Regions from separate parts of the Streptomyces sp. NPDC088707 genome, predicted to be linked through region 1. Evidence: riboswitches for the same ligand, from Rfam matches in the RefSeq annotation. Region 1 holds a riboswitch; each other region holds the start of a gene.

What was found. Region 1 has a riboswitch for cyclic di-AMP ahead of ACIP84_RS28815 (transglycosylase family protein). Riboswitches for the same ligand answer to the same signal wherever they lie in the genome.
Region 2: linked by a shared signal. The riboswitch ahead of ACIP84_RS31435 (M23 family metallopeptidase) and the one ahead of ACIP84_RS28815 (transglycosylase family protein) in region 1 are both predicted to bind cyclic di-AMP.
Region 3: linked by a shared signal. The riboswitch ahead of ACIP84_RS06115 (LysM peptidoglycan-binding domain-containing M23 family metallopeptidase) and the one ahead of ACIP84_RS28815 (transglycosylase family protein) in region 1 are both predicted to bind cyclic di-AMP.

The regions. Positions count from the first base shown of each region.
Region 1 is NZ_JBIVLV010000010.1:302,889-312,549, forward strand. It holds gene ACIP84_RS28795 (nucleoside triphosphate pyrophosphohydrolase) at 1-917, shown strand, start outside; gene ACIP84_RS28800 (globin domain-containing protein) at 1,121-2,320, opposite strand; gene ACIP84_RS28805 (cytochrome P450) at 2,417-3,736, shown strand; gene ACIP84_RS28810 (transglycosylase family protein) at 3,887-5,002, shown strand; cyclic di-AMP (ydaO/yuaA leader) riboswitch at 5,261-5,434, shown strand; gene ACIP84_RS28815 (transglycosylase family protein) at 5,438-6,163, shown strand; gene eno (phosphopyruvate hydratase) at 6,551-7,837, shown strand; gene ACIP84_RS28825 (septum formation initiator family protein) at 7,956-8,426, shown strand; gene ACIP84_RS28830 (DUF501 domain-containing protein) at 8,459-9,010, shown strand; gene ACIP84_RS28835 (exopolyphosphatase) at 9,007-9,661, shown strand, end outside.
Region 2 is NZ_JBIVLV010000012.1:144,129-153,789, reverse strand. It holds gene ACIP84_RS31450 (GNAT family N-acetyltransferase) at 1-2,009, opposite strand, end outside; gene ACIP84_RS31445 (HPr family phosphocarrier protein) at 2,322-2,603, shown strand; gene ACIP84_RS31440 (GntR family transcriptional regulator) at 2,749-3,432, opposite strand; gene ACIP84_RS31435 (M23 family metallopeptidase) at 3,656-4,426, opposite strand; cyclic di-AMP (ydaO/yuaA leader) riboswitch at 4,439-4,604, opposite strand; gene ACIP84_RS31430 (pitrilysin family protein) at 4,805-6,172, opposite strand; gene ACIP84_RS31425 (pitrilysin family protein) at 6,199-7,557, opposite strand; gene ACIP84_RS31420 (DNA topoisomerase IV subunit A) at 7,739-9,661, shown strand, end outside.
Region 3 is NZ_JBIVLV010000001.1:1,369,022-1,378,682, reverse strand. It holds gene ACIP84_RS06135 (aspartate aminotransferase family protein) at 1-405, shown strand, start outside; gene ACIP84_RS06130 (helix-turn-helix domain-containing protein) at 478-1,137, shown strand; gene ACIP84_RS06125 (DUF6126 family protein) at 1,172-1,327, shown strand; gene ACIP84_RS06120 (tyrosine-protein phosphatase) at 1,335-2,156, opposite strand; cyclic di-AMP (ydaO/yuaA leader) riboswitch at 2,517-2,704, shown strand; gene ACIP84_RS06115 (LysM peptidoglycan-binding domain-containing M23 family metallopeptidase) at 2,709-3,695, shown strand; gene ACIP84_RS06110 (SGNH/GDSL hydrolase family protein) at 3,867-4,661, shown strand; gene ACIP84_RS06105 (STM4011 family radical SAM protein) at 4,648-5,526, opposite strand; gene ACIP84_RS06100 (STM4012 family radical SAM protein) at 5,571-6,908, opposite strand; gene ACIP84_RS06095 (STM4013/SEN3800 family hydrolase) at 6,905-7,726, opposite strand; gene ACIP84_RS06090 (STM4014 family protein) at 7,738-8,901, opposite strand; gene ACIP84_RS06085 (STM4015 family protein) at 8,898-9,661, opposite strand, start outside.

The sequences.
Region 1 (9,661 bases):
GTGTGGCACCCGGACTGCTGTCCTGGCCCGCCTGGCAGGCGCTGCACGGCGCGGACCGGGTGCTCTGCCCCGACGAGCACCACCCCCAGCTGCCGTACCTGCGGGAGGCAGGGGTCGCCGTCGAGCACCTCGGGCTCACCGCCGAGGAGCTCGTCGAGGCGTGCGCCGGGGGCCGTACGGTCCTGCTGCTGCCCTCCGGCGAGGGCGACCGGGCGCTGACCGACGGCCTCGCCCGGCTCGCCGGCTCGGGCCGCCTCACGATGCCGGACCTGGAACTGCTGCCCGGCTCGTACGACCTGCCCGGCGCCCGGCTCCTGGACCTCGTGCAGATCATGGACCGCATCCGGCGGGAGTGCCCGTGGTCCTCGCGGCAGACGCACAAGGAGCTCGTCAGGTACGGCATCGAGGAGGCGTACGAGCTCGTCGAGGCGATCGAGGACGACGACCGGGAAGCGCTGCGCGAGGAGCTCGGCGACGTCCTCCTGCAGGTGGTCTTCCACGCCAGGATCGCCGAGGAGGACCCGGAGGAGCCCTTCTCCGTGGACGACGTCGCCGGCGACCTCGTCGCGAAGCTGGTCCACCGGCACCCGCACGTCTTCGGGGACGCGACGGCGGAGACGCCGGAGGAGGTACGGGCCCACTGGCTGCGCACCAAGGCGGTCGAGAAGCAGCGGGAGTCCGTGACGGACGGCGTGCCGCTGGGGCAGCCGGGGCTCGCGCTCGCGGCGAAGCTCGGGGGCCGGGCGCGTGGGGCGGGCCTCGACGTGGCCCTTCCGTCGGAGCGGGGCATCGGTTACGAGCTGCTCGCCCTCGCGGTCCGCGCGGAGGCGGAGGGCGTGGACCCGGAGGCGGCGCTGCGCGCGGCGGCCCGGACGTACCGGGAGGCGATCCGCGCGGCGGAGGGTGTGAAGGCGTAGCCGTACGCGGCCGGCTCGGGCTCAGCCCAGGCTCGGTCTCAGCTCGGGCTCGGGCTCAGGTGCGGTCCCGGGCTCGCGCTCTGCTCGGGCTCAGCCCAGGCTCGGTCTCAGCTCGGGCTCGGGCTCAGGTGCGGTCTCGGGCTAGGGCTCGCGCTCATGTGCGGTCTCAGGCTCGCGCTCTGCTCGGCTGACGCCGGCCGGCGTCACGGCTCGCGCGGCGCCCGGGCGCCCGGGTTGTGCCAGAGCGGGGGCGGCGGGCCCAGGAGGCGCTCCGCGGCGGTGTTCGGGCGGGCGGTGAAGGGGCCCACGGGCTGCAGGGTGTCGTGGTGGATCCGGTACGGGTCGGTGCCCAGCTCCACCAGCACCTCCGCGACCTCGGTCAGGAAGCCGGGCGGGCCGGCGAGGTAGACGTCGTGCGAGGGCCAGTGGACGCAGGCCCGCAGTGCCTGGACGAGCCGTTCGGTCGCCTGGTCCTTGCGATGGCCGGGGGCCGAGGTGATGTAGGTGACGCTGAGTCCGCTGAGACGTTTCTTCAGTCGCTCCGCGTCCCGCCGGCCGTACAGGTATTCCTTCGCACGGGCCACCACGAACAGCCGGCCCTTCAGCTCCGGCTCGGCCTCCGCCGCCTCGGAGAGGAGCGCCCTCACCGGCGCCCAGCCCGTACCCGCGCATACATAGGTACGGAGTCCGCCCGGCTCCGTGCGCGCGGTGAGGCCGCCGCCCGGAGCGCTCAGCCGCAGCGTCTCGCCCGGACCCGTCCCGTCGACGAGGGCCGTGCTCATCGCGCCGCCCGGGATCCGGCTCACATGGAGCTCGACCGTGCCGTCGGGACGGGGCGCGTCCGCGAGGGAGTAGGTGCGCCAGACACGCGGGACGCGCGGCGAGCTGACGCTGACGTACTGCCCGGGAAGGAAGGGGAAGGGCTGCCGGGGCCGCAGGGTGAGGACGGCCAGGTCCTCGCCGTACCGCTCGTGCCGGACGACGTCCGCGTCCCACCAGGCGGGCTCACCGGCCCCGACCGCCTCCTCGGCACCCGCCAGCATCAGATCGGCGACGTGCCCGTACGCCTCGGTCCAGGCCTTCTCCGCCTCCTGGCTCCAGGCGGCTCCGGCGGCGTGCGCGAACGCGGCGAGCAGGCTCGACCCGACGGCGGCGTAGAGCGCGGGCGAGGCGAGGAACCTGCGGTGGTCGCGGCCCAGCTGCCCCAGGTACGCGGCGAGCCCCGGGGACTCCAGATGGGTCACCACATGGGTGAGCGCGGCGAAGAGCCGGTCCCGTTGGGGCTGCATGTCCTCGGGGAACAGCTCGCGCATGGCGGGGTTGTTCCAGAACAGATGCGAGTAGAAGAAGGTGACGGCGTGTTCGGCCCGTCTCTCGACGACCGCGAACGTGCTTCTGAGCATCTGAGGATCCACTGACAAGAATCTAGGGCACCGCCCCCTTCTTGATCACAGGATCCGACAGACCGCACCTTCCGGACCGCCCTGTACGGTCGGGGAGTGAGCACCACCCCCGGAACCGGTCCCGCCTCCTGCCCCGCGTCGCCCCCCGCCCCCGAGCTCTTCACCTGGGAGTTCGCGAGCGATCCGTATCCCGCGTACGCCTGGCTCCGCGAGCACGCGCCCGTGCACCGGACGACGCTGCCCAGCGGGGTCGAGGCCTGGCTGGTGACGCGGTACGGGGACGCCCGGCAGGCCCTCGCCGACCAGCGGCTCTCCAAGAACCCCGCGCACCACGACGAGTCCCCGCACGCCAAGGGGAAGACGGGCATCCCGGGCGAGCGCAAGGCCGAGCTGATGACGCATCTGCTCAACATCGACCCGCCGGACCACACCCGGCTGCGGCGCCTCGTCTCCAAGGCCTTCACCCCGCGCCGGGTCGCCGAGTTCGCCCCGCGCGTGCAGGAGCTGACCGACCGGCTCATCGACGCCTTCGTGGAGAAGGGGAGCGCGGACCTCATCCACGAGTTCGCCTTCCCGCTCCCCATCTACGCGATCTGCGACCTGCTCGGCGTGCCCGAGGAGGACCAGGACGACTTCCGCGACTGGGCCGGGATGATGATCCGGCACGGCGGAGGCCCGCGGGGCGGGGTCGCGCGGTCGGTGAAGAAGATGCGCGGCTATCTCGCCGAGCTGATCCACCGCAAGCGGGAAGGCCTGCGGCAGGAGGGGGCGGACGACCTCATCTCGGGACTCATCAAGGCCTCGGACCACGGCGAGCACCTCACCGAGAACGAGGCCGCCGCCATGGCGTTCATCCTTCTCTTCGCCGGCTTCGAGACGACCGTCAACCTCATCGGCAACGGCCTGTACCAGCTCCTGCGCCACCCCGCGCAGCGCGAGCTGCTCCAGGCGTCGATCGCGGCGGGGGAGACCGGGCTCCTGGAGACCGGGATCGAGGAGCTGCTGCGGTACGACGGGCCGGTGGAGATGGCCACCTGGCGGTACGCGACCGAGCCGCTGACCATCGGCGGGCAGGACATCCCGGCGGGCGACCCCGTCCTCGTGGTGCTCGCCGCCGCGGACCGGGACCCGGAGCGGTTCGACGGGCCGGACGTCCTGGACCTGGCCCGGCGCGACAACCAGCACCTCGGGTACGGGCACGGCATCCACTACTGCCTGGGCGCACCGCTCGCGCGGCTCGAGGGACAGACCGCGCTCGCCACCCTGCTGACGCGCCTTCCGGACCTGCGACTTGCCGCCGATCCCGAGGAACTGCGCTGGCGCGGAGGGCTCATCATGCGCGGATTGCGCACGCTTCCGGTGGAGTTCTCCCCTTCCGCACGACCTCCACGAAGTGATGATCCGTCAGAACTGTGATCTTCACGTGATCGCGGGTGCATCGACTTGTGATGAGCGTTCGAATACGGCTACCTTCCCCGTCAGCTCGGTTCGTCAACGTGGTTGAGTAATTCGGCCACGTCCGGCAACTCGGGTCGTCCACACAGTCGTCACGCGAAAGGCGCTCCTATGCGTTCCGGGAACGGACGTCACCGTCGCCCCCGTCAGGCCCCCGCAATCGTCGTCGCCGCGGGCGTGACCGGCTCCGCCATGGCGCTGCCGCTGCTCGCCACCGGGTCCGCCTCCGCCGCCGACGCCGCCACCTGGGACCGCGTCGCCGAGTGCGAGTCCGGCGGCCAGTGGAGCGCCAACTTCGGCAACGGCATGTACGGCGGGCTCCAGTTCACCCAGGACAGCTGGGAGCGGAACGGCGGCCTGACGTACGCGCCCAGCCCCGACCTGGCCAGCCGCGCCCAGCAGATCGCGGTGGCCGAGAAGGCCCTTGCGAAGGGCTCCACCGAGTGGGCCACCTGCGCGCCGATCGCCGGCCTGACGAACGACGGCACCTCGCCCGGCGTGGACCCCGGCCCCGCGAGCGTCCCCAAGGCCCCCACGGGCCCGGTTCCCGAGTCGAACTGGACCACCGGCCTTCCCGGGACCTCCGGGGCGTCCTCGGCGGAGGCGAAGGAGTCCAAGGACTCCGAAGGTGCGAAGAAGGCCACGGAGTCGGCCTCGCCCACCGCACCCGCCACTCCCGTCTCGCCGACCGCTCCCGTCTCGCCGACCACCCCGGCGAGCCCCTCCGTGTCGACCGACCCGAGCCACCCGACGGTGCCCACCACTCCGGGCACGCCCGATGAGTCCGTTACGCCGGTCACGCCCGGTACGCCCACCGGGCCGGGGGCGACCACGCCCGGCGGCCCGACGGACGACGTGTCGCCGGCCACTCCCGGAACCGGGAAGCACCGGGGCGACGCCGCCCCGGAGGAAACCGGCAACCCGGACAGTTCTGCCGAATCAGGTAGACATGCCTCGTCGGACAACAAGTTGGCCGAAAAGCCCGCGGGGAAGTCTCCGGCTGACGCGTCGATGGAATCGGACGCAACGGACAGTCAGGGCAAGTCGGGCGCCTACCTCGTGCAGCCGGGCGACAATCTGTCCGACATTGCACAGGAGAACGAACTCCCCGGCGGCTGGACCGCCCTCTACGACGCCAACCGGCAGACCGTGGGCCTGGATCCGGACCTCATCCTCCCTGGTCAGGCCCTCGACCTGACGAACGGTTCGACCGCCCCGGCGGAGTGATTCGGGGCTGTATGTCCGGTTCTGGGCAAGTGAGACATGGGTCTCTTCGCCCCAACTGGCGTGTCCCGTCCGCAAACTTTGCTCCCGTCACCTCTCACCTGCACAAACACCCCCCACCGGAAGGCAAGTAGGGGCGTTATTTCCGCAATACGCCTCTTTGAACTTCCGGTGGGTCTGTGTCTACGGTCGTCACCGCTCGCCACCGCGGGCCCCGTCGACCGAAACGCCGAATCCTGCCGTCGGCCGATGGGAACAGTCGTCGCGCAAGCGCCGAAGGCAGGAGTGGGGGACCCAAGGTAAGTGCCGGTCCCGGCCGTTGAGACAGACGGCCGGCGAACGGCTTGGGGTGAAGCCGCGTGCTAGGACACGCGGCCGGGCAACTTTCCGGCCCGAACCCGACAGCTCACCTCACAGGCGTCGGTGAGGAGAATCTCCATGCTGTTTTCCGGTAAGGGCAAACACCGCCGTCCCTCCAAGGCCACCCAGGTCGTCACGCTCGTCGGCGTCACCGGTGTCGCCGTCGCCGCCCCGCTGATGACCGCGGGCACCGCCTCGGCCGCCACGGTCTCCGAGTGGGACACCGTCGCCGCGTGCGAGTCCGGCGGCAACTGGTCCATCAACACGGGCAACGGCTACTACGGCGGCCTGCAGTTCTCCGCCTCCACCTGGGCCGCGTACGGCGGCACCGCCTACGCCGCGACCGCCAACCAGGCGTCGAAGTCCCAGCAGATCGCCATCGCCGAGAAGGTCCTCGCGGGCCAGGGCAAGGGCGCCTGGCCGTCCTGCGGCGTGGGCCTCTCCGGCGCCTCGCCGAACACCGGCGCCGCCGAGAGCGCGCCGCAGCAGAGCACCCAGCAGCCGCAGCAGGAGCGGAAGGCCGAGCAGCCGACCACCCGCAGCGAGCAGCGCCAGGCCCCGAAGAAGGCCACGCAGCAGCAGGCCGCTCCGCAGGCCGCCGCGAAGAAGACCGTCACCACCCCGACCGGCAAGAAGGTCAAGAAGGGCGACGGCGAGTACAAGGTCGTGGCCGGCGACACCCTCGGCAAGATCGCCCAGGCGCACGGCGTCAAGGGCGGCTGGACCAAGCTCTTCGAGCTGAACAAGGACGTCGTCGAGAACGCCGACCTGATCTACCCGGGCCAGCAGCTTCACCTGAAGTGAGCCCGGCGGCTCGCGTGAGTCCGGCGGCTCACGCGGCCCCTCCGACCCTCCCGCGGTGACCACCCCGGCCCGGCGCGCCCATCCCCCGTGCGCGTCGGGCCGGGGTTCCCCCGTTTCCGGAGTCGTACGGAGTCGTATGGCGGCGTACGGCGGTACTCGCGGAGGTACTAAGGGGAGAGCCCGCGGGCGAACCGGACGCCCGGCGCGGTTACCGGCCGGTAGATCTGGGGTCCTTCGTCCCTACATGCATGCCCTTGGGTCCTTTTTCGTCCCAGGGGGCGGGCGCCCGGCTGGCCGGAGCCCCCGAGCCGGTTAGGCTCTTGTCGCAAGGCCAAGCGACCCTGCACCGACCTTGCGTCACATCCAGCGTCACATCCCAAAAAGGAGATGCTCGTGCCGTCCATCGACGTCGTCGTAGCCCGGGAAATCCTGGACTCCCGAGGCAACCCCACGGTCGAGGTCGAGGTCGGCCTCGACGACGGCAGCACCGGTCGTGCTGCTGTTCCGTCCGGCGCCTCCACCGGTGCGTTCGAGGCCATCGAGCTTCGCGACGGTGACCCGAACCGCTACCTGGGCAAGGGTGTCGAGAAGGCCGTCCTCGCCGTCATCGAGCAGATCGGCCCGGAGCTCGTCGGCTACGACGCCACCGAGCAGCGCCTGATCGACCAGGCCATGTTCGACCTGGACGCCACCGAGAACAAGGGCTCCCTCGGCGCCAACGCCATCCTCGGCGTCTCCCTCGCCGTCGCGCACGCCGCGTCCGAGGCCTCGGACCTCCCGCTCTTCCGCTACCTCGGCGGCCCGAACGCGCACCTGCTGCCCGTTCCGATGATGAACATCCTCAACGGTGGGTCGCACGCCGACTCCAACGTGGACATCCAGGAGTTCATGATCGCCCCGATCGGCGCGGAGTCCTTCTCCGAGGCCCTCCGCTGGGGCGCCGAGATCTACCACACCCTCAAGGCCGTCCTGAAGCGCAAGGGCCTCTCCACCGGCCTCGGCGACGAGGGCGGCTTCGCGCCGAACCTCGAGTCGAACCGCGCCGCCCTCGACCTCATCGTCGAGGCCATCAAGGAGGCCGGCTACACCCCGGGCTCCGACGTCGCGCTCGCGCTCGACGTGGCCGCGTCCGAGTTCTACAAGGACGGCAAGTACGAGTTCGAGGGCAAGTCCCGCTCGGCCGCCGAGATGACCGAGTACTACGAGGAGCTCGTCTCCGCGTACCCGATGGTGTCCATCGAGGACCCGCTGTACGAGGACGACTGGGCCGGCTGGAAGGTCCTCACCGACAAGCTGGGCTCCAAGGTCCAGATCGTCGGCGACGACCTCTTCGTCACCAACCCGGAGCGCCTGGCCCGCGGCATCGAGGAGGGCACCGCGAACGCCCTCCTGGTCAAGGTCAACCAGATCGGCTCGCTGACCGAGACCCTCGACGCCGTCGAGCTCGCCCAGCGCAACGGCTTCAAGTGCATGATGTCCCACCGCTCCGGCGAGACCGAGGACGTCACCATCGCCGACCTCGCGGTCGCCGTGAACTGCGGCCAGATCAAGACCGGTGCCCCGGCCCGCTCGGACCGCGTCGCCAAGTACAACCAGCTGCTGCGCATCGAGGAGATCCTCGACGACGCCGCGGTCTACGCCGGCCGCAGCGCCTTCCCGCGCTTCAAGGGCTGATCACCCCGCAAGGCTGATCGACGGCTGAACCTCTCCGCAGGGCAGCTTCCGTACGTCCCCGTACTCGGTCCCGTACCGTGTGCGGGGACGTCCGCGTGAACAGGGGAGGCGACACGACATGGCCGCGAAGGACCGGGACCGGTTCTCCACCGCGACCCGGATCAGACTGCTCGGCGAGCAGACCGCCGCCCGTGTCTACCGCTCCCAGACCCGCCGCCAGGCCCGCCGCTCCCGGCTCACCGGCCGCGCGGCCTTCCTCGCCCTGGTCGTCTGCTCCCTCGTCGTGGCGCTCGCCTACCCGATGCGGAGCTACGTCTCCCAGCAGGGCGAGATCGCCGAGCAGGAGCGCAGGGCCGCCGAGGCCGCCCGACGGGTCGAGGAACTCAGGGACGAGAAGGCCCGGCTCCAGGACCCGGCCTACGTCCGCCGCCTCGCCCGCGAGCACCTCCACTACGTGCTGCCCGGCGAGACCGGCTTCACCGTGAACGACCCCGACGCGGAGCACCGGCCCCGCGGCGACCAGGGCGCGGCGGACCGCCCCTGGTACGACAACCTCTGGGACGGCGTCGACCACGCCGACCGCCCCTGACCCCTCCTCCGCACCAGACGAGCAAGGCAGACATGGAAACGCCCCCTCCGCAGACCGAACGCACCGAGCCCACCGAGCGGGACATCGCCGCCTTCGAGCTCCAGCTCGGCCGGCCGCCCCGCGGCCTGCGCGCCATCGCGCACCGCTGCCCGTGCGGCAACCCGGACGTCGTCGAGACCGCGCCCCGGCTCCCCGACGGCACGCCGTTCCCGACCACGTACTACCTGACCTGCCCCCGGGCGGCCTCGGCCATCGGGACCCTGGAGGCCAACGGGGTCATGAAGGAGATGCAGGCCCGGCTCGCCACCGATCCGGAGCTCGCCGCCGCCTACCGGGCCGCGCACGAGGACTACATCGCGCGCCGTGACGCCATCGAGGTCCTGGAGGGCTTCCCGAGCGCCGGCGGCATGCCGGACCGCGTGAAGTGCCTGCACGTCCTCGTCGGCCACTCGCTCGCCGCGGGACCGGGTGTGAACCCGTTCGGCGACGAGGCGCTCGCGATGCTGCCGGAGTGGTGGGCGAAGGGCGCCTGCGTCACGCCGTGCGCGGACGAGGACGAGGAGAAGAAGGAGGCGGCGGAGTGACCCGGGTCGCCGGAATCGACTGCGGTACGAACTCCATCCGCCTGCTCGTCGCCGACGTCACCGTGCCCGACAGCGCCTCCGGCGCGGGCTCCACGGGTGACCTGGTCGAGCTCGACCGCCGGATGACGATCGTCCGGCTCGGGCAGGGCGTCGACAAGACCGGCCGGCTCGCCCCCGAGGCCCTGGAGCGGACCTTCGCCGCCTGTCGCGCGTACGCCGAGGTCATCAAGGACCTCGGCGTCGAGAAGCTGCGCTTCGTCGCCACCTCCGCCTCCCGCGACGCCGAGAACCGCGCGGACTTCGTGAACGGGGTCGTGGAGATCCTCGGTGTCGAACCCGAGGTGATCACCGGCGACCAGGAGGCCGCGTTCTCCTTCACCGGCGCCACCGGCGAGCTGCACGGCGACGACCGCCGGCTGGTCGTGGACATCGGCGGCGGCTCGACCGAGTTCGTCGTCGGCAACCGGCACGTCGAGGCGGCCCGCTCCGTCGACATCGGATGCGTCCGGCTCACCGAGCGGCACGTCCGGCACGACCCGCCGACCGCCGAGGAGGCCGACGCGATCCGCGCCGACGTCCGGGCCGCCCTCGACCTGGCTGCCGAGACCGTCCCGATCGACACCGCCGACACCCTCGTCGGGCTCGCCGGAT
Region 2 (9,661 bases), on a different contig from region 1:
CCCGCCCCGGGGACGGTCCCGGACCCGGCGGTCCCGGCCCCCGGTGCGACCCCCGGTGCCGCCGGGAGTCCGGTCGGCCGGGGTCCCGGGGCGGCGGTCGCGCCCCGGCCCGGTGCCGTCGGGCGCGTGCTCGTGGCGACGGCGAGGGCCTCCGCGAGGCCGCCCATCTCGACATGGACGACGACGACCGGCTTCGTGGGGGCCTCGGCGGAGGCGACGGCCTCGCGGAGGGAGGCGGCGAGCACCTCTCCGTCGCCGAACTCGGTGGCGCCGTTCTCCCCGACCCACGGGATCGCGTTCACGACGACCGCGTCGGAGGTCTCGTCCGCGAGCGCCGCCACGAGGGCGTCCCGGAAGTCCGCCGGTTCCGCCGCCGTGGTGAGGTCGAGCGGCCGCAGCGGGCGCAGCCCCTCCGTCAGGCAGGCGTCGTACGTGAGGAGGCCGAGGGACTCGGAGTTGCCGAGGATCGCGACCCGGGGCCCGGCGGGCAGCGGCTGGGCGGCGAGCAGCACTCCGGCGTCCACCAGCTCGGTGACGGTGTCGACGCGGATGACGCCGGCCTGGCGGAGCAGCGCGGAGACCGTCGCGTGCGGGATGCGGGTGACCGGCACGCGGTGTCCGGGCGGCGCGCTGCCGCTGTGCCGGGCGCCCTTGACGACGACGACCGGCTTGACGGCGGCGGTGCGGCGCGCCAGCCGGGTGAACTTCCGGGGGTTGCCGATCGACTCCAGGTAGAGCAGGACGACGTCGGTGCCGGGGTCGTCGTACCAGTGCTGGAGGAAGTCGTTGCCGGAGACGTCGGCGCGGTTGCCGGCCGAGATGAAGGAGGAGAGCCCGGCGCCCCGCCGGTGCAGTCCGGCGAGGAGGGCGATGCCGATGGCGCCGGACTGGGTGAAGAGGCCGATCCGCCCGGCGGCCGGCATCTGCGGGGCGAGGGAGGCGTTGAGCCGGGTGTCGGCGGCGGTGTTGATGATCCCGAAGGCGTTCGGGCCGATGATCCTCATGCCGTACGAGCGGGCCTGCCGGACCAGCTGGCGCTGCCGCTCGCGCCCGTCGGCCCCGCTCTCGGCGTATCCGGCGGAGAGGACGACCAGACCCTGGACACCGTGCTCGCCGCAGTCGGCGACGACTTCCGGCACCCGTTCGGCGGGGACGGCGACGATCGCCAGGTCGACGGGCTCGCCGATGGCCGCGACGGAGGGGTGGGCGGGGACGCCGTCGAACTCGACGGGCCCGCCGTCCCCGGCGAGCGCGGCGTTGACCGCGTACACGCGTCCGGTGTACCCGGCCCCGAGGAGGTTGCGCAGGACCGTCCGGCCGACGCCGCCCGGTGCGCGGCCGGCGCCGACGACGGCGACGGACCGCGGGGTGAGGAGGCGCTGCACGGAGCGGGCCTCGGCGCGCTGCTCCCGCGCGCGCTGCACGGCGAGGGAGCGGTCGGTGGGTTCGAGGTCGAGGTGGAGCCGTACGGACCCGTCCTCGAAGCTGCGCTTCTGGGTGTAGCCCGCGTCCGTGAACACCTTGATCATCTTGTTGTTGGCGGGGAGCACCTCGGCGGCGAAGCGCCGGATGTCCCGCTCGCGGGCGACGGCCGCGATGTGTTCGAGCAGGGCGGAGGCGACACCGCGTCCCTGGTGGGCGTCCTGGACGAGGAAGGCGACCTCGGCCTCGTCGGCCGGGGCGGAGGCGGGCAGCCCCCGGTCGTTGATGCGGTCGTAGCGCACGGTGGCGATGAACTCGCCGCCCACGGTCGCCGCGAGGCCGACCCGGTCCACGAAGTCGTGGTGGGTGAAGCGGTGCACGTCCTTGGCGGACAGCCGCGGGTAGGGGGCGAAGAAGCGGTAGTACTTCGACTCGTCCGAGACCTGCTCGTAGAAGCTGACGAGGCGGTCGGCGTCGTCGGCCGTGATGGGCCGGATGCGCGCGGTGCCGCCGTCGCGGAGCACCACGTCCGCTTCCCAGTGGTCGGGGTAGTCGTGCTCCGGCAGCTGGTCCGACGCGCTCTGCATGGGGTCAGCCTACGGCCGCCGCACGGCGGTGGCACCGGTCGCGACACGGCGACGACCCGGGCCGCGACACGGGGACGGCTCGGGGTGCGACACGGGGGTGGCACGGGTCGCGACACGGCGACGACCCGGGCCGCGACACGGCGGCGACACCGCTCGCGCGGCGGGGGTCCGCCGTGCAAGGTAGGGAGCACGCCGCGCACGGCGACGGAGGGCCGAACGGCGGTCCGATCCGGGCCGAAGGTCGGCGCGAGCACGCAGCATCCCGTGAGAGACTGGTCTAGACAACCCGCTTGAGACTTGAAGGGCAACACCATGGCTGAGCGCCGCGTCAACGTCGGCTGGGCCGAGGGCCTCCACGCCCGCCCCGCGTCCATCTTCGTCCGTGCCGCCACGGCTTCCGGCGTTCCGGTGACGATCGCCAAGTCCGACGGCACCCCGGTGAACGCCGCCTCCATGCTCGCGGTGCTCGGCCTGGGCGCGCAGGGCGGCGAGGAGATCGTCCTCGCCTCCGAGGCCGACGGCGCCGAGGCCGCTCTGGACCGTCTGGCGAAGCTGGTCGCCGAGGGTCTGGACGAGCTTCCCGAGACCGTCTGATCCGGGTCGACCCCCACTGCACGACGAAAGGCCGTGACCGCCGGAATTCCGGGCGGTCACGGCCTTTCGCTTTTCCGCCGCTGCCCTTTCAGGGCAGCACGGAGCAGCGGCATCGAATTCCTATTCCATGTATACGATGCGCGCGTTAATTCCGGGAACTCGCCGTGTTGACTGCATGTTGCGAAACCCTCACACGGCCGCGGTCCGGCCTCTTGAGGCGGTGCAGCGACTGCGAGCGCTCCGCGTGCAGCGCGGTCAGCGTCCGCGCCCGCTCGGCGTCGCCGCGCGCCACGGCGTCCACGATCGCGCCGTGCTCCGCCCAGGCGTCCACCGGCCGCTCGGGCAGTTCGACGGTGTACATCCAGGCGATCTTGTGCCGCAGCTGGGTCAGCAGCGCCGTCAGGGCCGGGCTCCCGGAGGCCTGTGCGAGCGTCTCGTGGAACCAGCCGCCGAGTGAGCGCAGATCCTCGCCCTGCCCGCGCCTGGCCCGCTCCTGCCCCAGCCTCACCAGGCCGCGCAGGACCTTGAGATGCGCCTCCGTGCGCCGCTGGGCGGCGCGGGACGCCCCCAGCGGTTCGAGCAGCACCCGCATGTCGAGCAGATCGGCGGCCTCCTGCTCGGTGGGCTCGGCGACATGCGCCCCGGCATGGCGGCGGGAGACGACGAAGCCCTCGGACTCCAGGGTGCGCAGGGCCTCGCGGACCGGGACGCGGGACACCCCGTACCGGCGGGCCAGCTGGTCCTCGGTCAGCCGGCTGCCCCGCTCGAAGACTCCGGAGACGATGTCGTCCCGGATCGCCGTGCATACCGAGTGCGCGGGAATGCGCATGTCCGACCTCCGCCTTTGGTCTGCGCGAGTCAATTCCGACGGCGCCTGTTCTGCGCCCGATCTGCGACTCTATTGCAGCACGCCGGAATTTCCGATGCCCCGACGGAATATCGGTCTCACGCGACCGACGAAAAGCCCCGGCTCTGTACGAGCCGGGGCTTTTGCGATGCGAGGGGGGCGGAACGCCGGTCCTGCGCGAGGGGTGTCCTGGATCCGTCCCGGATCAGACGCCGACGCCGCGGGCGCGCAGGTACGCGACCGGGTTGATGTCGGAGCCGTACTCGGACGTCGTCCGCGCCTCGAAGTGGAGGTGCGGGCCGGTCGAGTTCCCGGTCGAGCCCGAGATGCCTATCCGCTCACCCGGCTCGACGGTCTGGCCGACGTAGACCCCGATGGAGGAGAGGTGACCGTACTGGGTGTACGTGCCGTCGTTCATCCGGATGACGATGTTGTTGCCGTACGCGCCGCCCCAGCCGGCCTCAACGACGGTGCCCGAGCCGACGGAGACGACGTTGCTGCCGTAGGCGGCGTGGAAGTCGATGCCGGAGTGGCTGCCGGAGGACCAGAGCGAGCCGCCGGTCTTGTAGCCGGTGGACACGTACGTGCCCTCGACGGGCAGCTGGAAGGAGGCCAGGCGGCGGCGCTCGGCCTCACGGGCCGCACGCTGCTCGGCCTCGCGGATCTCCTTGGCACGGGCCTCGGCCTTGCGCTTCGCCTCGGCCTTGGCCTTCGCCTTGGCGGCGACCTCGAAGGCCTCCTGCTCCTGGGCGGCGGCCTGGGCGTCGATCCGCTCGGAGAGCGAGTCCTCGGTGATCACCTTGATGAGACCGGTGTCCTCGACCGAGCGGGTGTCCGTGTCGGCGGCGAGCGCCGGGGAAGCGAGGGTTCCGATGACGCCGGTGGTGGCGAGCGTCGCCGCGCCGGCGATGCCCACGCCGCGGCGCGCCATCCGGCTCGGAGCACGATGCTTCCCGGTGGCACGGGTGAACGCCATGTAGGGGCTGATCCTTTCCTTCCCTCTCGCCTACCGGGTTAGCTGACGGGTTCGGAGCAGGAAGGTCTCCTACGAGCCCCTCCGTACGAGACGAAGGCGCCCGATTCACCCCAGGGACTACGTGTGGGTCCCCGGCTCCCCAGGCTCGCGCCTGACGGGGACTCGGCGATGTCTGTCCGATGCCGCGGGTGCGGCACATGCAACTGGCGAACAGACGGACCGACGCTATGCGGATCGTCTTTCAATCACCAACCGGACACGCATTTTGTAAGACATGCCACAAGGCATACGACCACCCAAGCCCCGAATACGGACAAAGGGGAGGACCCCGACGAACTATGCCGTCGGGGCCCCCCTTTGTCGTGTCGGCGGCGTGAATCAGCCGGTCACGACGGTCACTTCGCCGATCCCGAGCGCACGCACCGGCTCCGCGATCTGCGCCGCGTCGCCCACGAGCACGGTGACGAGCCGGTCCACGGGGAAGGCGCTGACCACGGCGGCGGTCGCCTCGACCGTGCCGGTCTCGGCCAGCCGGGCGTACAACTGGGCCTGGTAGTCGTCCGGGAGGTGCTGCTCGACCTGGTCGGCGAGCGTCCCCGCGACGGAGGCGGCGGTCTCGTACTTGAGCGGCGCGACCCCCACCAGGTTCTGCACGGCCGTCTCCCGCTCGGCGTCGGTGAGACCCTCCGCGGCCAGCGTCCGCAGCACCTTCCACAGGTCGTCAAGAGCCGGGCCGGTGTTGGGCGTGTCGACGGAGCCGCTGATGGCGAGCATCGAGGCGCCGTTCCCCCGGCCGTCCGAGCGGAGCACCTGCCCGAAGGCGCGCACGCCGTACGTGTAGCCCTTCTCCTCCCGCAGGACCCGGTCGAGTCGCGAGGTGAGGGTGCCACCGAGGCAGTACGTGCCCAGGACCTGGGCCGGCCAGACGCTGTCGTGGCGGTCGGGTCCGACCCGGCCGATCAGCAACTGGGTCTGGACGGCGCCGGGACGGTCCACGATGACGACCCGTCCGGTGTCGTCGGCGGTGATCGGCGGCATCGGAAGCGGCTCGGCCGGCTCGCCGGTCCAGGCGCCCAGGGTCTCGGCGAGGACCTTGTCCAGGTCGACACCGGTGAGGTCGCCGACGACCACGGCGGTGGCCGTGGCCGGCCGGACGTACGCCTCGTAGAAGGCGCGGACCGCGGCGGCGTCGATCGCCTCCACGGTCTCCTCGGTGCCCTGGCGCGGCCGGGACATCCGGGCCTCGGCCGGGAACAGCTCCTTGGAGAGCTGCTTGGCGGCGCGGCGGGCCGGGTTGGCCGTCTCGTGCGGGATCTCGTCGAGGCGGTTGCGCACCAGGCGCTCGACCTCGGTCTCGAGGAACGCCGGCGCGATCAGGGCCTCGGAGACGAGGCCGAGCGCCTTGGGCAGCCGGGAGACGGGAACCTCGAGGGAGACCCGTACGCCCGGGTGGTCGGCGTGCGCGTCGAGCGTGGCGCCACAGCGCTCCAGCTCGGCCGCGAACTCCTCGGCGCTCTGCTGGTCCGTGCCCTCGAAGAGGGCGCGGGCCATGATGGTGGCGACCCCGTCGAGACCGGCGGGCTCGGCGTCCAGCGGGGCCGGCAGGAAGATCTCCACGGCCACGACCTGCTGGCCGGGGCGGTGGCTGGTGAGCACCGTCAGGCCGTTGTCCAGGGCGCCGCGGTCCGGGGCCGGGAAGGCCCAGGGCCGGGCGGTGCCGGGCGTCGGCTGCGGGTGGAAGTCCATGCTCGTCAAAGACGTGGCGGCGTCGGTCACTGGTCCGCTCCCTCTTCCTCGTCGTCGCCGTCGGCGTTCTCGCTCTGGTCGGCCGCCAGCGGCTCGTAGACCAGCACCGCGCGGTTGTCGGGGCGCAGCGTGGCCGCGGCGACGTCCCGCACCTCGTCGGCGGTGATCGCCAGGACCCGGTCGACGGCGGTCAGCGCGAGCTGCGGGTCGCCGAACAGCACGGCGAACCGGCACAGTTCGTCGGCGCGGCCCGCCACGGTGCCGAGCCGGTCGAGCCACTCGCGCTCCAACTGGGCCTGCGCGCGCTCCATCTCCTCGGGCGTGGGGCCCTCGGCGGCGAACCGGGCGAGCTCCTCGTCGACGGCCGCCTCGATCTGCGGGACCTCGACCCCGCCGGAGGTCTTGACGTCCAGCCAGCCGAGCGAGGGCGCGCCGGCGAGCCGCAGCATGCCGAAGCCGGCGGCGACGGCCGTACGGTCGCGGCGGACCAGGCGGTTGTGCAGCCGGGAGGACTCCCCGCCGCCGAGGACCGTCAGGGCCAGGTCGGCGGCGTCGCACGCGCGCGTGCCGTCGTGCGGCAGCCGGTAGGCGGCCATCAGCGCGCGGGCCGGGACCTCCTCCTCGACGACCTCGCGCAGCTGCTCGCCGATGACCTCGGGCAGCTCGCCGGAGCGCGGTGCGGGCTTGCCGTCGTGGCCGGGGATGGAGCCGAAGTACTTCTCGACCCAGGCGAGGGTCTGCTCCGGGTCGATGTCGCCGACGACCGACAGCACGGCGTTGTTCGGGGCGTAGTACGTGCGGAAGAAGTTCCGCGCGTCCTCCAGGGTGGCCGCGTCCAGGTCGGCCATCGACCCGATCGGCGTGTGGTGGTACGGGTGCCCCTCCGGGTAGGCAAGGGCGGTCAGCTTCTCGAAGGCCGTGCCGTACGGCACGTTGTCGTAGCGCTGGCGGCGCTCGTTCTTGACGACGTCCCGCTGGTTCTCCATGGACTCGTCGTCCAGGGCGGCGAGCAGCGAGCCCATGCGGTCGGCCTCCAGCCAGAGCGCGAGCTCCAACTGGTGCGTGGGCATGGTCTCGAAGTAGTTGGTGCGCTCGAAGCTCGTCGTGCCGTTGAGCGAGCCGCCCGCGCCCTGCACGAGCTCGAAGTGCCCGTTGCCGTGGACCTGCTTCGAGCCCTGGAACATCAGGTGCTCGAAGAGGTGGGCGAGGCCCGTGCGGCCCGGGACCTCGTGCCGCGAGCCGACGTCGTACCAGAGGCAGACCGCGGCGACCGGGGTCAGGTGGTCCTCCGAGAGCACCACACGCAGGCCGTTCGCCAACCGGTGCTCGGTCGCTGTCAGGCCGCCGGAGCCGGCCTCGGCCGTGGCCGTGTGACCCATGGGCATGTACGTCCCTTCGATCGCGATGTGAAAAGGTCCTGCCACTGTATGCAAGCGCGCCGACACCTGGCGAAGTTCCCGCCCCCGGGAGATGTCCCTCTTCCGGGTCGCGGTCGGCGTTGTCGGTGGCACGGTCCACAATGGTCCGCGTCAGATCAACCATGTTGGTGAAGGAGCCGCAGCCGCGATGGCCCGCCGCAGCACGAAGACACCGCCGCCGGACGACGCGTTCGAGGAGCGAATCCTCGACATCGACGTCGTCGACGAGATGCAGGGCTCCTTCCTCGAGTACGCGTACTCGGTGATCTACTCGCGTGCCCTCCCGGACGCCCGTGACGGCATGAAGCCCGTCCAGCGACGCATCGTCTTCCAGATGAACGAGATGGGGCTCCGGCCCGACCGGGGCTTCGTCAAGTGCGCCCGTGTCGTCGGCGAGGTGATGGGCAAGCTCCACCCGCACGGCGACGCGTCGATCTACGACGCCATGGTCCGCATGGCACAGCCCTTCTCCATGCGCCTCCCCCTGGTCGACGGCCACGGCAACTTCGGTTCCCTGGGCAACGACGACCCGCCGGCCGCCATGCGGTACACCGAGTCCCGGATGGCACCGGCCGCCCTGCTCATGACCGAGTCCATCGACGAGGACACGGTCGACTTCTCGCCGAACTACGACGGCCAGGAGCAGGAGCCGGTGGCGCTGCCCGCCGCCTACCCGAACCTGCTGGTCAACGGCGCGTCGGGCATCGCGGTCGGCATGGCGACCAACATGCCCCCGCACAACCTCGGCGAGGTGATCGCGGCCGCCCGCCACCTGATCCGCCACCCGGGCGCCGACCTCGAGACGCTGATGCGTTTCGTGCCCGGCCCCGACCTGCCGACCGGCGGCCGGATCGTCGGCCTCTCCGGCATCAAGGACGCGTACGAGTCGGGTCGCGGCTCGTTCAAGATCCGCGCCACGACGAGCGTGGAGACGGTGACGGCGCGCCGCAAGGGCATCGTCGTGACCGAGCTGCCGTTCACGGTCGGCCCCGAGAAGGTCATCTCCAAGATCAAGGACCTGGTCGGCTCCAAGAAGCTCCAGGGCATCGCGGACGTCAAGGACCTGACCGACCGCAACCACGGTCTGCGCCTGGTCATCGAGATCAAGAACGGCTTCGTGCCCGAGGCCGTCCTGGAGCAGCTCTACAAGCTGACGCCGATGGAGGAGTCCTTCGGCATCAACAACGTGGCGCTGGTGGACGGCCAGCCGCTGACGCTCGGCCTCAAGGAGCTCCTGGAGGTCTACCTCGACCACCGCTTCGAGGTCGTCCGGCGCCGGTCCGAGTTCCGTCGCACCAAGAAGCGCGACCGGCTCCACCTGGTGGAGGGCCTGCTCGTCGCCCTGCTCGACATCGACGAGGTCATCCGGCTGATCCGCGAGAGCGAGAACTCGGCGCAGGCCAAGGAGCGCCTGATCGAGCGCTTCTCGCTCAGCGAGATCCAGACGCAGTACATCCTGGACACCCCGCTGCGCCGTCTCACCAAGTTCGACCGGATCGAGCTGGAGACCGAGCAGGACCGGCTCAACGGCGAGATCGACGAGCTGACCGGGATCCTCGACTCCGACGCGGAGCTCCGGAAGCTGGTCTCGGCCGAACTGGCCGCGGTCGCGAAGAAGTTCGCCACGGACCGGCGCACGGTCCTGCTGGAGTCGGCGGGAGCGCCCGTCGCGGCCGTCTCCCTTGAGGTCGCGGACGACCCGTGCCGCGTGCTGCTCTCCTCGACCGGGCTGCTCGCCCGTACGGCGACGGCGGAGCTTCCCCCGCTCGACCCGGACGCCACCCGCGTCAAGCACGACGTGATCCTGTCGTCGGTGGCCGCCACCCAGCGCGGTGACATCGGCGCGGTGACCTCGGCCGGCCGACTGCTCCGGATCGCGGTGATCGACCTGCCGCAGCTCCCGGACACCGCGTCCGCGCCGAACCTGGCGGGCGGCGCGCCGCTGTCCGAGTTCCTGTCCCTGGAGGCGGACGAGACCGTGGTCTGCCTGACCACGCTCGACGAGGCCTCGCCGGGGCTCGCCCTGGGCACGCTGCAGGGCGTGGTGAAGCGCGTGGTCCCCGACTACCCG
Region 3 (9,661 bases), on a different contig from region 1:
GCCCGCCGGATCGGCGACCTGCTCTCCGGGCGGCTGAAGGAGCTCGTGCCCCGGTACGAGCTGCTCCATGAGATCCGCGGCCGCGGACTGATGATCGGGATCGAGTTCGGCCGGCCGTCCTCGCTGGGGCTGCGCGGACGCTGGACGATGCTCCAGGCGGCCCGGAAGGGTCTCTTCGCCCAGATGGTCGTCGTCCCGCTGCTCCAGCGGCACCAGATCCTCACCCAGGTCTCGGGGGACCATCTGGAGGTGATCAAGCTGATTCCGCCGCTGGTGGTCGACGAGGCGGACGTGGACCGGTTCGTCACCGCCTTCACCGCGGTCATGGACGACGCCCACGGTGGCGGCGGGCTGATGTGGGACTTCGGGAAGACTCTGGTGAAACAGGCCGTCGCACAGCGCTGACCGTACGGCCCGGGCTTTTGCCTCTGAGGCAAGAAACTTGCCTCAGAGGCACGATCCTGGCGGAATGGACGCATGGACCACGTCCCCGGGGAAGCCGCCCCGGACCCTGCCGCCCCGGCCCCCGGCGCCCCTGGCGCCGCCGGCCCCGACGTCCTTCCCGACGTCGCCCCGCAGCTGCGGGCCCTGCGCCGCCGCCGGGGACTCACCCTGGAGGCCGCCGCCCAGCGGGCCGGCCTCTCGCCGGCCCACCTCTCGCGTCTGGAGACCGGGAACCGGCAGCCCTCGCTCCCGATGCTGCTGGCCCTCGCCCGTATCTACGGTACGACGGTCTCCGAGCTGCTCGGCGAGACACCCCCGGAGCGCGACCCCGTCGTCCGCGCCGGGCGCTCCGAGCCCGTCGAGGCCGACGGCTGGATCTACCGCCAGGCGGGCGGCGCCGGGCGCGCCCTGCAGTGCCTGCGGGTCCACGTGCCGTACGCCACCCGGGGCGACATCGTGCGCGTCCATCCCGGCGAGGAGTGGATCCACGTCCTGGAGGGCCGGGTGCGGCTCGCGCTCGGCGAGGCCGTCCACGTCCTCGATCCCGGGGACAGCGCGCACTTCGACTCGCTGACCCCGCACCGGATCGGGGCGGCGACCCCCGGAGGGGCCGAGCTGCTCTTCGTCCACACCCTGATGCAGAGCCCCGTCGCCGAGCTGTGTCTCGGCGACGGAACTCCGCACCGACGCTGATCCCGCGTACTTCCTTCGACAGAAAAGGGCTGAGATGTCCGATAAGTCACGAGCCGTCACCGGCGAAGAGCGAGGCGAGGGCAAGTTCCCCAAGGGTCTCGTCCTGCGCCTCTTCGCCTATCTGATCGCCGGCCACCTCTTCGCCGGCTTCCTCTATCTGCTCTTCATGCTCGGCGGGCAGAGCCAGTAGGTCCTGGTCACGCCTCCGTGAGCAGCCGCTCGCGCAGCAGCTCGCGGGTCTCAGGGGACAGCTTCAGGCCCTCGGAGAGGTAGGCGTCCACCGAGCCCCAGGTCGCCTCGATCGTCTCGAAGGCGCCCCGCAGATACTCCACCCGCGCGTCGAACAGCGGGCTCAGCAGCTCCATCACCTCGGGCGACATCGCGTCCGGGGCGGTGGAGCTGCGGCGTACCTTGTAGCGGCGGTGCGGGTCGTTCGACTTCACGTAGTCGGCCTCGATCGCCTCCCGCTCGACCCCGACGGCCAGCAGCGTGATCGCGATGGACAGCCCGGCGCGGTCCTTTCCGGCCGCGCAGTGCATCAGGGCGGGCAGGCTGTCCTCGGCCAGTGCGTGCAGGATCCGGCTGTGCTCCGGGGTCCGCTCGACCACCATCTTCCGGTACGAGTCGGACATTCGGGTCGCGGCCTTGCCGTCGCCGAGGATGTCCCGCAGCTGCTCGATGTCGCCGTCTCGGACCAGCTTCCAGAACTCCTTTCCGTCGGCGGGGTCGTTGAGGGGTATGTTCACGTTCCGTACGCCCGGCAGATCGACGTCCGGGCCTTCGACCTTCCGGTCGGCGAGGTTCCGGAAGTCGAAGACGGTGTGCAGTCCGAGCGAGTCGAGGAAGGTGACGTCCTCCTCGGTGGCGTGGGCGAGGTGGCCGCTGCGGTAGAGGCGGCCGGGGCGTACGGCGCGCCCGTCCGTCGTCGGCAGGCCGCCCACGTCCCGGAAGTTGCGGACCTCGGCCAGCTCGGGCTCGTTCGCCTCGATGGGCGGGACCTGCGGCAGCTGCTGCGTCACGGATGCTCCTGATGGTCGACGTTCGGGTGCCCGACGCGAGATCGGTTCCAGGGGCAATCATCCAGGTGGGGCCGTGTCGGCGCACCCCCCTGGACGGGAATGGGTGATCTGTCCGAATTGGGGCCTTGCGTATAACGCGCCCTGTTTACAGGCGAGATGAGCCGCAGCGCGTGAGCAGGGTCATAGAGGTGACGGATCGTGGCCGACGGGCCCGGCCAATTGCCGTACGGAAAAAGGAGATCGAGGGTCCGTCATCCACGGAGGGTGACCGGGATTACCGGTGAAAACCCGTGGCCGGAATGCCGGTGGAAATCACTGGCTTGTTCGCGTCGACCCCGCTCGTCTAGCGTCACCGTCAATCCGGTCGGACCGCCGAATCCTGCCACCGTCCGGAATTCCACTCATCCCATGCGTGGCAGGAGCGGGGGACCCAGGAAGTACGCCGGTCCCGCGACGCAGGACGGCTCGGGGTGAAGCCGCGTGAGAGCGCGGCCGGACATCTCCCGTCCGAACCCGACAGCTCACCTCGTAGGCGCCGGAGAGGAATTCGCCATGCCCGCGAAGGGTAAGCACCGCCGCATCAAGTCCAACCGCCTCACCCGCGGAATCGCCGCAGCCGGTACGGGAGGCGCCGTCGTCGCCCTCCCGCTCCTCGGTGCCACCGGCGCCCACGCCGCCGAGCAGGCCGCCCCGGCCGCCGCTCCCGGCCAGGCCGTCACCGCCGCCGCCCAGGTGAAGGCCCCCGCCCTCGCCAAGGCCGCGCCCGCCGCCGCGAAGGCCGCGCCGAAGACGTACTCCGTCGTGCGGGGCGACTACCTGTCGAAGATCGCCGCCGAGCACCACCTCACCGGCGGCTGGCAGAAGCTGTACGCGGACAACCGTCAGGTCGTCGGCGAGAACCCCTCGCTCATCATGCCCGGCATGAAGCTCACCCTCGGCGCCAAGAGCACCGCCAAGGCCGCCGCGCCGAAGAGCGCCGCGCCCAAGGCCGCCCCCAAGAGCACCGGGAAGAACGGCGACACCTCGCGCGCCTCCCGGAGCAGCGAGCGCTCCGCCGCCCCGGCCGCGAGCGCCCCGGCCGCGGACACGACCGCCGCGAAGACCGCGAAGTCCGCCGGCGCCGAGACCTCCGCCTCCGGCTGGTTCGCCCCGGTCAGCGGCGGCATGTCCACCCCGTACCGCGCCGCCGGCTCCATGTGGTCCTCCGGCTACCACACCGGTGTCGACTTCATGGCCTCCACCGGCACCACGATCGTCGCGGTCGGCCCCGGCACCGTCTACTCCGCCGGCGACGGCGGCGCGTACGGCAACCAGGTCGTCATCCAGCACGCCGACGGCACCTTCTCCCAGTACGCCCACCTCTCCTCGATCTCCGTCTCCGCCGGCCAGACCGTGAGCGGCGGCGAGCAGATCGGCCTCTCCGGCGCGACCGGCAACGTCACCGGCCCGCACCTGCACTTCGAGATCCGGACCGGGCCGGACTACGGCTCCGACATCGACCCGATCGCCGCCCTGCGCCAGCACGGCGTGAACATCTGACGCACCGTCGTCACCCCGAGGCCCGGCACACGCGTGACGCGTGCCGGGCCTCCGGCGTGCTTCCCGGTCTATTCCGGCTTGGCAAACTCTTTATCGGTGGCATATGTCACCCGCCGTCAACCCCTCCTTACGGTCGCGTAGGTCACATCCGAAAGGGAAGGATGTGCTCCCGTGGCAGACGATTCGAGATCAAGAGACAAGCACGCATTCGGGTCGTACGCGGCGATCGGTGACAGCTTCACCGAGGGCGTCGGAGACCCCGGGCCCGACGGGACGTACGTCGGCTGGGCGGACCGCTTCGCGGTGCTGCTCGCCGACCAGCTGCCGGAGCACGACGCCTTCCGCTACGCCAACCTGGCCGTACGCGGGCGCCTCCTCGACCAGATCGTGGCGGAACAGGTCCCCCGGGCGAAGGAACTCGCCCCCGACCTGGTGACCTTCTGCGCCGGCGGAAACGACATCATCCGCCCCGGCACCGACCCCGACGAGGTCGCCGAGCGCTTCGAGCGAGCCGTCGCCGAACTCACCTCCGCCGTCGGCACCGTGATGGTGACAACCGGCTTCGACACACGAGGCGTCACGCTCCTCAAGCACCTGCGCGGCAAGATCGCCACGTACAACGGGCACGTCCGGGCCATCGCGGACCGCTACGGCTGCCCGGTCCTCGACCTCTGGTCCCTGAGGTCCGTGCAGGACCGACGCGCCTGGGACGACGACCGGCTGCACCTCTCGTCCGACGGCCACACCCGGGTCGCCCTGCGCGCCGCCCAGGTCCTCGGCCTGCCCGTGCCGGCCGACCCCGACCAGGCGTGGCCGCCGGTACCCCCGCGCGGCACGCTGGAGGTGCGCCGCGACGACATCCACTGGGCCAGGGAGTACCTCGTGCCCTGGATCGGCCGCCGGCTGCGCGGCGAGAGCTCCGGCGACCACGTCGAGGCGAAGCGCCCCGACCTCATGCCCCTGTAGTTCCGGGGCCCGCCGGCGGGTGCCCGCCGGCGGGGATCCGCTCCAGGACCCCGCCGGCGAACACGTCGTACAGCGGCAGCGTCTCCAGATGGACGTAGCCGATGTGGCAGTCGCAGACGGCGAGGGGACAGGCCCGGGGGCGGAGGGCGGTGCGGTACGAGCCGTCGTACAGGTTCCCCAGCTCGGTCTTCACGAAATGGCAGCGCCGTACCGTCCCCTCGCCGTCCACCGAGATCACCGACTCCCCGGTCCGGCACGGCAGCCCCGCCGAGCGGTGCGGATGACGGCTGTACGGGAAGAGCGGATCGATCCTCGTCCACTCCGCCGCCTCCGCGTCGGTGTACGTGTGCCCCTCCGCGGCGTTCACCCAGAGGTAGACGTGCGCCGGCAGCGCGGCCCGCAGCCGCCGGGCGTGCGCCGCGTGCTCGGGGAGCCCGACGACACCGACGCTGAAGCGGACGCCCCGCTCCGCCAGCTCCCCGCACTTGGCGAGGAAGCGCTCGTACGGCGTCTGGCCCGGGTGGTACGTGCACCAGAGCGCCACGGTCTCCGCGTCCGCCTCCGCCAGCCAGTCGGTCCGGCAGCTCAGATTCGTCTGGATCGCCACCCGCTCCACGTGGGGGAGCCGGGACAGCTCGACCAGCGCCCGCCGGTACCAGGAGCGGACCAGGCCCTCGCCCCACGGGGTGAAGAGGACGCGCAGCCGGTCCTCGGTCTGCCCGGCGGCCCACCCGGTGAACCGTTCGAGTGCCGCCCGGTCCGCGCGCAGCTGCTCCCGGCTGTCCCGGCGCTTGGCGAACGGGCAGTACGGGCAGTCGAAGTCGCAGGAGGAGAGCGGCCCGCGGTAGAGCAGGGTCAGGTCCATGCCCGTACCCGGGATCGGCGACGGTGTCAGGTCCACGGCCGCCCCTACTTCGGCTCGTACGCGGCCATCGCGGCCCGCACCGACGGGGAGAAGAGCTCGGGGCCGAGGCCGTCCGAATGGGCCAGGCCCTCCGCGGACAGCCGGAGCAGCCCGGCCGGCGCCTCCTCGTCCAGCCAGCCGAGGGCCTCGAACCGGCCCAGCTCCGCCGGGAAGTCCGCGAACGGCGAGGCGCCGAAACGCTCCTCGTACCCGGCGACCGGCATGCCCTCGGCCTGGAGCAGCGACTGGAGGAGATGGCGGCGCCTGGCCTCCTCGGCGTCGACCCACCGGCCGACCTCGGCCCGCGAGAAGTCCGCGGCCTCCGTGTAGGCGTCGATGATCGTACGGATCTCCCGCATGTCGACGGCGTAGTCGAAGGAGTAGTGGAGGGCCGAGGTGTACGAGCGGGCCCCGCAGCCCAGGCCGATCATCCCGTCGGTCTGGCAGGCGTAGTCGTCGGGGCCGAGCGGCGCGGCGTCCGTCCGGCGGAACATCCGCATCGACACCTGCTCGTAGCCGTGCGCGAGAAGATGGTCCCGGCCGTACCGGTAGAGGCGCAGCCGCTGCTCGTCCCACTCCCGGTCGGCGGCGGGGGAGATCCGGCCGAGGCCGGTGAGCGGCCGCACGTACAGCGGATAGAGGTACAGCTCCTCCGGCCGCCAGCCGAGGGCGGCGTCGAGCGAGGAGCGCCAGGACTCCTCGGTCTGGCCGTCGATGCCGTAGATCAGGTCGATGTTGAGCACGGGGACGCCGGTGTCCCGGATCCGGCCGAGGGCCGATTCGACGTCGGCACGGCGCTGCGGCCGGACCGCCGCCCGCGCCTCGGTCTCCACGAAGCTCTGCACTCCGATGCTGAGCCGGGTCGTGCCCCGCTCGGCGAGCACGGCGAGGCGGTCGGCGGTCGCCGTCGCGGGGGAGGTCTCCACGGACAGCGGCACCGCCCGCAGATCCACGCCCATCCGCTTCTCGGCGATGTCGCAGAGCCGCTCCAGCTCGCCGGCGGTGAGGAAGGTGGGTGTGCCGCCGCCGAACGCGGCCGTCGCGAACCGCACCGGGTCCCGGTCGCCGAGGGCCTCGCGGACGGCCGTGGCCTGGCGGTCGAGCGCGTCGAGATAACGCGTGGTCAGCTCGTCCGGGGCGCCGATCCGGGTGAAGAGGTTGCAGAAGCCGCAGCGGACCTCGCAGAACGGTATGTGCGCGTAGAGGGAGAGCGCGTCCTTGGGCTCGTCGCGCCAGAGCGCGGCGAGCGAGGGCGCGGGGTCTGGGAGCGGCCGGTACGCCGTCTTGTGCGGGTAGGCGTAGACGTAGCTCCGGTACGGACGCGGGGCGGCGCTGTCGCTCATGCCACGGCCTCCCGCTCCGGGCCGGCGAGCTCGAACTGCGCGTATGGGACCGTCCACACGACCTCGTGGCCGAGCCGGTGACCGGTGTACCCGTCCTCCCCGTACGCGGTTCCGTGGTCGGAGCAGACGATCGCGAAGCACGGACGGCGGCTGCTCATCGCGGCGAACAGCCGTCCGATGTGCCGGTCGACGTACTCCAGGGCGGCGGCGTGGGTGGCCCGGGAGTCGCCGGCCTCGCGGGTGGCGCCCGGCAGGTGGAACCAGTTGGGCTGGTGCAGCGCCGACACGTTGACGAAGAGGAACAGCCGCCGCTCCCGCGGGAGACCGGCGACGACCTCCTCGGCGCGGGCGACCTGCGACTCGAAGGAGGTGGGGGAGGCCACGCCGAACGACGGCTCCCAGTGGCTCTCCTGGAACAGGCCGGGGAGGACGGTGCCGAGCGGCGGCTGCCGGTTGAAGAAGCCGACGCCGCCGACGCAGACCGTCCGGTAGCCCGCGCCCGCGAGAGCGGACACGAAGTCCGGGGTGTCGTGGACGTAGGTGCCGTCGGCGGTCGTCTCGCTGCCGGCGAAGCGCGCCGCGAACAGCCGCGGGTGCGGGCCGGGGGAGGCCGGGGTCGGCAGGAATCCGGCGAAGATCGCCTGGTGGGAGGCGTAGGTGAAGCTGCCGGGCGCGTGGCGCCGCTCCCAGACTCCGCCGGGCAGATGACGGGCCAGGTGCGGGATGCGGCCCGCGGCCGCGAGCTCGGCCGCCACGTCGTACCGGAGCGTGTCGAGGGTGACCAGGAGCAGATCGTGGCTCCCGACGATCGTGTTCATGTCGGGCTGGTTCACGCGGTGCTCGTTCCTGTGGTGCTGGTGCTGGTGCTGGTGCTGGTGCTGGTGAGTTGAGAGGTGCGGGGGAAGTGGGCGGCGACCTGGGCCGCGTACGTGTCGAGGCCCTCGGCGCCGCTGCCGGGGAGGCCCGTGAGGCCCGGCAGCAGATCGCCGAAGGCGTTGACCTCGCCCACGGCGAAGCGGCGCCAGCCGGTCGAGGGCAGCAGGTCGACGCCCACGCACCGGGTGCCGGGGAAGACCGCGGCGGCCCGCTCGCACACGTCGAGCGCGTCGGACCACCGCGCCCCGGCCGCGGCGATCGCGGCCCGGGCCGCGACCAGATCGCCGCGGGTCCCGCCCAGATGGAGATTGGTCATGGGGGAGCGGCTGGTCCGCAGCACGGCGTGGGTGGCCCGCCCGTCGATCACCACCACCCGCAGGTCGGCGGCCCGGCCGCCCTGGGCGGCCTTGGGCAGCCAGCGCTCGAGGTGCAGCCCGTCGGGGGCGAGGGCGTCCACGATCGCGCCGACCTCGCGCTCGCTCGTGTAGCGCCGCACCCGCAGGGAGTTGAAGAGCCGTCCGCCGGGCCCGCGCTCCACCGAGGTGGTGGCGTGCACCCGGCCCGCGCCGTTCGTCTCGACCGCGAGCACCCCCGAGGCGGAGGAGCCGTGCGCGAGCTTCACGAAGACCCGGCGCAGGCCGGGCTCGGCGGTCAGGGCCCTGACGTCGGCCCAGCCCCGTACGACCGGGGCGGAGGGGCCGGACGTCGGCGACTCGGGCACCGGCACCCCGGCCGCGTGGAGCAGGCCGTGGCTCAGCCGCTTGTCGAACAGCTCCGCCAGCTCGGCGGGGTCGTCGACGAGCACGGCGCCCGCCTCGGCGACGGACCGGGCGAGCCCCGCGGTGGCGGCGACGAACCGCGCGTACCAGCGGCCGGTGCCCTCGACCCGCGCCGGATCGTCGACCTCCCGCAGCAGCCGGTCGGCCTCCGGGTCCTCGCCGGGCGAGTCCAGGCGTACGGTCTCGCCCTCGGCGAAGCGCGCCACGCCGCGCAGCACCTCGGGCCAGGACACCACCCGCGCCCCGGGCAGGCCGGCGGACCGCAGCGCGTCCTGGAAGAACGCGACGCGGCGGCCCGCCGGATCCCCGACGACCACGAGGCGCGGGCGGGCGGTCATTCGGCGACCGCGACGTACCGCCAGACGCGGCCGTCCTCTTCCTCGTCCGCCTCCTGCGCGTCGTCGAGGTCGACGGCCACGCCGTGCGGGACGAGCGCGGCGAGCACCCGCTCCCGCATGGCCTCCGACAGGTAGTGGTGGGAGAGGTCGAGGTGGCTGAGGTGCGTCAGGGGCTGTCCGTCGAGCAGGGCCGCGGCGCCCTCGTCCGTGAGGACGCCCATCGACAGGTCGAGCCGCTCGATCCGGGCGAGGACGGGGGCGCCCGCCACGGCGGCGGCCACGGCGTCCTGGATCACGCTGTTGCGCAGGCCGAGGGAGCGCAGGGCGGGGAACGCCGCGCCGGAGAGCAGCGGTGCGAGGTCGTCCGCCGTGCTGTCGCCGCCGTACTCGTCGGTTCCGAGCCAGAGTTCCAGATTCTCCAGGGCGGGCAGGTCACTGCCCACGATCCCGCGCACGACCTCGGCACCCAGCCCACCGGTCTCCACGACCAGGGTTTCCAGACCGGTGTGCCGGATCGGGGGGAAGGCCAGCTCCGAACCTCCGCGCACCCCGAACTCCCGCAGGGCCGGGTAGGCGGCGAGCAGCGGGGTCACATCGGACTGGACGATCCAGGAGATCTCGCAGTCCTCGCCCGTCATGTCGCCGAGGAAGACCGCCTCCAGGGACGTCAGCCGGTTGTTGGCGGCGATGAGCGCCGTGACGATGTCCGCCGAGGAGTTCTCGTACGCCTCGTCCCAGCCGCCGACGACCAGGGCGCGCA